Regions from separate parts of the Weizmannia acidilactici genome, predicted to be linked through region 2. Evidence: a T-box and tRNA genes for the amino acid it is inferred to sense, from the RefSeq annotation. Region 2 holds a T-box; the other holds one or more tRNA genes.
What was found. The T-box of region 2 lies ahead of pheS (phenylalanine--tRNA ligase subunit alpha). A T-box ahead of a tRNA ligase gene usually reads a tRNA of that ligase, here a tRNA-Phe.
Positions count from the first base shown of each region.

Region 1: it has a tRNA-Phe gene. The T-box ahead of pheS (phenylalanine--tRNA ligase subunit alpha) is inferred to sense a tRNA for this amino acid. The anticodon was not compared.

Region 1 covers NZ_BKZR01000003.1:108,763-111,111, forward strand. The annotation lists gene GBH70_RS01955 (helix-turn-helix domain-containing protein) at 1-315, shown strand, start outside; gene GBH70_RS17730 (IS3 family transposase) at 431-775, shown strand; tRNA gene GBH70_RS01965 (tRNA-Glu) at 854-925, opposite strand; tRNA gene GBH70_RS01970 (tRNA-Ser) at 931-1,022, opposite strand; tRNA gene GBH70_RS01975 (tRNA-Asn) at 1,026-1,100, opposite strand; tRNA gene GBH70_RS01980 (tRNA-Ile) at 1,107-1,180, opposite strand; tRNA gene GBH70_RS01985 (tRNA-Gly) at 1,185-1,258, opposite strand; tRNA gene GBH70_RS01990 (tRNA-His) at 1,266-1,338, opposite strand; tRNA gene GBH70_RS01995 (tRNA-Phe) at 1,370-1,445, opposite strand; tRNA gene GBH70_RS02000 (tRNA-Asp) at 1,456-1,528, opposite strand; tRNA gene GBH70_RS02005 (tRNA-Met) at 1,532-1,605, opposite strand; tRNA gene GBH70_RS02010 (tRNA-Ser) at 1,626-1,718, opposite strand; tRNA gene GBH70_RS02015 (tRNA-Ile) at 1,744-1,820, opposite strand; tRNA gene GBH70_RS02020 (tRNA-Met) at 1,828-1,901, opposite strand; tRNA gene GBH70_RS02025 (tRNA-Ala) at 1,919-1,994, opposite strand; tRNA gene GBH70_RS02030 (tRNA-Pro) at 2,008-2,084, opposite strand; tRNA gene GBH70_RS02035 (tRNA-Arg) at 2,099-2,172, opposite strand; tRNA gene GBH70_RS02040 (tRNA-Leu) at 2,193-2,278, opposite strand; tRNA gene GBH70_RS02045 (tRNA-Gly) at 2,287-2,349, opposite strand, start outside.
Region 2 covers NZ_BKZR01000013.1:29,557-31,905, reverse strand. The annotation lists gene sspI (small acid-soluble spore protein SspI) at 1-91, opposite strand, end outside; gene GBH70_RS06600 (TrmH family RNA methyltransferase) at 196-951, shown strand; T-box leader at 1,015-1,250, shown strand; gene pheS (phenylalanine--tRNA ligase subunit alpha) at 1,300-2,337, shown strand.

The DNA.
Region 1 (2,349 bases), on a different contig from region 2:
AAAGGAAGAAAAACGACTTGGAATGAACGGATACAAATTGTGCTTGATTGTTTGAGGAACGGAAAAGACTATAAAAAAACAGCAGAAACTTATGAAGTTTCTTATCAACCAGTATATCAATGGGTGAAGAAGTATGGAAATGGTGGGGAAGAAGCGCTTAAAGACAAACGAGGAAGAAAAAAAGAAGAAGCAGAGTTATCTCCAGAAAAGAAAATGAAACGGGAGATGAAAAAGTTAGAAAGAGAAAATGAACGCTTACGTGCGGAGAATCTATTTTTAAAAAAGTTAGAGGAAATCGAAAGGAGGCGAAAATAAACCAAATCCGATTTGAAGACAAGTATGTATCCGGGAACTTCATGAGAAAGAGCACCGAAGCATTATCTTATTATGTGAAATCGCAGGTATTTCACGAGCTGCTTACTATAAGTGGTTGAAACGTTCGTCTTCCTCCCGAGAACTTCAGAATAAAGAAATCATAAAAGAGATGAAAGTTCTCCATGAGAAAGTGGACGGCATCTATGGTTACCGTCGAACGGCTTTGAATATAAATCGAAAGCTTGGTCAGCTCTTCAATCACAAACGTATTTACAGACTGATGAAAGTTGCCGGTATACAATTTGTTATTCGAAAAAAGAGGAAATATTTACATAAGTATCAGACATTTGAAGAATTATCTCTTGCGATTGATGAGTACGTCCATTTTTATAATTATGAAAGGTATCAAAAAAGACTAAACGGCCTTAGCCTCATGGAATATAGAGCTAAAGCCGTTTAGATATTTTTTTATTATTTCTACTGTCCACTTGACAGGGGGCAGTTCAGATTAATACTGAAACAGCCCTATTTTCTAATATGACCCGTACGGGATTCGAACCCGTGTTACCGCCGTGAAAGGGCGGTGTCTTAACCGCTTGACCAACGGGCCATGAATGGCGGAGAAGGAGGGATTTGAACCCTCGCGCCGCTAATCGCGACCTACACCCTTAGCAGGGGCGCCTCTTCAGCCACTTGAGTACTTCTCCATATGGCTCCGCAGGTAGGATTCGAACCTACGACCAATCGGTTAACAGCCGATTGCTCTACCACTGAGCTACTGCGGAATGGAATGGGCCTAAATGGACTTGAACCATCGACCTCACGCTTATCAGGCGTGCGCTCTAACCAGCTGAGCTATAGGCCCGTAATGGAGCGGGTGATGGGAATCGAACCCACGACAACAGCTTGGAAGGCTGTGGTTTTACCACTAAACTACACCCGCATGAAAGGGCGGATGATGGGAATCGAACCCATGAATGCCGGAGCCACAATCCGGTGCGTTAACCACTTCGCCACAACCGCCATACGCATGTAATTTTAAATTATATCTAAATGGTGGCTCGGGACGGAATCGAACCGCCGACACAAGGATTTTCAGTCCTTTGCTCTACCGACTGAGCTACCGAGCCAAAAATGAAGCGGTCCCGACGGGAATCGAACCCGCGATCTCCTGCGTGACAGGCAGGCGTGATAACCGCTACACTACGGGACCAAATTGCGGGGGCAGGATTTGAACCTGCGACCTTCGGGTTATGAGCCCGACGAGCTACCAGACTGCTCCACCCCGCGATAATAAGATAACAATGATATGGCGGAGGAAGAGGGATTCGAACCCCCGCGCGGTGTAACCCGCCTGTCGGTTTTCAAGACCGATCCCTTCAGCCGGACTTGGGTATTCCTCCGTAACGAATTCAAAAAAAATATAAATGGTGGACCTTGTAGGACTCGAACCTACGACCGGACGGTTATGAGCCGTCTGCTCTAACCAGCTGAGCTAAAGGTCCGGAAACATAGCGGCGGAGGGGATCGAACCCCCGACCTCACGGGTATGAACCGTACGCTCTAGCCAGCTGAGCTACGCCGCCATTATCCAATCTATATTTGGTGGAGCCTAGCGGGATCGAACCGCTGACCTCCTGCGTGCAAAGCAGGCGCTCTCCCAGCTGAGCTAAGGCCCCTTTTTTGTCATCATGGTCGGGAAGACAGGATTCGAACCTGCGACCCCATGGTCCCAAACCACGTGCTCTACCAAGCTGAGCTACTTCCCGGAAGGAAATTAAAACGCGCCCAAGAGGAGTCGAACCCCTAACCTTTTGATCCGTAGTCAAACGCTCTATCCAATTGAGCTATGGGCGCATATTTTATAATGTTAATGATGCCGAGGACCGGAGTCGAACCGGTACGGTAGTCACCTACCGCAGGATTTTAAGTCCTGTGCGTCTGCCTATTCCGCCACCCCGGCGGGATATATGGAGCGGAAGACGGGATTCGAACCCGCGACCCCCACCTTGGCAAGGTGGTGTTCTACCACTG
Region 2 (2,349 bases):
TTTGAATGGCATCCACAATCGTATCTTCCAGCTGTTTCTGTGTGTCCCCGCTTACGTTATGGATGACAGCTTTCCGCAAATCCAAATTCATCACAGGCACTCCTTTCATCCAAATTCAATGGTAGCATTTCACAAGCCCGCTGTTTTTATGTATACTATTTCAAGATATAACTTTGATATGAGGGAGCAGGTACGGTGAAATTCATTCAATCCTTGCAAAACCCGCAAGTGAAACATTGGAAAAAACTCAGCACGAAAAAAGAACGCGGAAAAACGTTTACCTATTTGCTGGAAGGATTCCATCCGGTCGAAGAAGCGCTGAAAGAAAAAGTTGTGCTTGAAATCATACTTGAAGAAGGCGTCACAATGCCGGATTCTTGGGATATCGAAGGGCTGCCCGTTACAACGGTGGCGCATGAAATCAGCAAAGCCCTTGCCAATACGGAAACAAGCCAAGGCATTTTTGCCGTGTGCCGGATGAAGAAACAGCCGTCCAAAATCATCGGCAAACGTTTCCTGCTCATTGATGCCGTCCAGGATCCCGGCAATATCGGCACGATGATCCGTACAGCCGACGCCGCCGGGTTTGATGCCGTAATTTTAGGGAAAGGCTCTGCTGAAGCGTACAGCCCGAAAGTTTTGCGCGCCGCACAAGGGAGCCATCTGCATGTCGACCTGTTAAAGGGCGATTTAAACATGTGGATCGAAAAACTGAAGGAAGCGGACGTTCCGGTTTACGGGACAGCGCTTGATAATGGCGTTTCTTACCGTGAAGTGGATCCTGGGGACTCGTTTGCCATCCTTGTCGGCAATGAAGGAAGTGGTGTAAATCCGGATTTGCTCGCCAAAACCGAACAAAACTTATACATCCCGATTTTCGGCAAAAGCGAATCGCTGAACGTCGCAGTTGCTGCCGGGATTTTGATGTACGATTTTGCAATGCGTGACTAAAATTCTAAAATCCGTTTGAAATCCCGGGCGCATCCCGCTATAATAAAAAATAACTGAAAAATGTCAAAAACAATGACAGGGAAAAGTAGCTTTATGCTCGCCATGCAGGGAAAAAATGCCGCAGACTGGAAGCATTTTTATGGGGAAATAAAGCGAAGTTCACCCCTCGAGTTGCCGCTTGGACCATTGCCTGTGCAATGTAAAGGCGGGACGGTGCAAAGCCGTTATCCCAATGAGTGAACATAATTTTATTATGTTAATTAGGGTGGTACCGCGATACATACAACCTCGTCCCTTTGCTTGGGGCGGGGTTTTTTAACGCCCGAAAACTAAAGGAGGTACAGCATAATGGAAGAAAGATTAAAAGAACTGCAAACTGAAGCCCTCGCCAAAATCGAAGAAGCGGCCGATTTAAAAACATTAAACGACATTCGCGTTGCCTATCTCGGCAAAAAAGGGCCGATTACGGAAGTCCTGCGCGGGATGGGCAAATTATCGGCGGAAAAGCGGCCGAAAATGGGTGCGCTCGCCAATGCGGTAAGGGTTGCGATCCAAACCGGGATTGAAAAGAAACAGGTCGCTTTGGAAGCGGAAGCCATCGAAAAGCAACTGGCATCCGAAAAAATTGATGTCACGCTGCCGGGTCGCCCGGTAAAAACAGGAAACCAACATCCGCTTACAAAAGTCATCGAGGAAATTGAAGACTTGTTCATCGGGATGGGATACAAAATTGCCGAAGGGCCGGAAGTGGAAACCGATTATTACAATTTCGAAGCGCTGAACTTGCCGAAAGGGCATCCGGCGCGTGATATGCAGGACACCTTTTATATTACCGGGGAAATTTTGCTCAGGACCCATACGTCGCCGAACCAGGCAAGGACGCTTGAGAAGCATCATGGCAAAGGCCCTGTTAAAATCATCTGCCCGGGGAAAGTGTACCGACGCGATAACGACGATGCGACACATTCTCACCAGTTTATGCAGATTGAAGGGCTTGTCGTGGATGAAAACATCACCATGGCTGATTTAAAAGGCACCCTTGAAGTTTTTGCGAAAAAAATGTTCGGTGAAGACCGCGAAATCCGTCTGCGTCCGAGCTTTTTCCCGTTCACCGAACCATCTGTTGAAATGGATATTTCGTGCAAAATGTGCGGAGGGCACGGCTGCCATGTATGCAAAGGCACCGGCTGGATTGAAATTTTAGGGGCCGGCATGGTACATCCGCGCGTGTTAACAATGTCCGGATTTGATGCCGATAAGTACACTGGTTTTGCGTTCGGCATGGGGCCGGAGCGGATTGCGATGCTAAAATACGGCATCGATGACATCCGCCATTTCTATACGAACGATATCCGTTTCTTACAGCAGTTTTCCGTACAAGAATAAGGGAGGAATAAG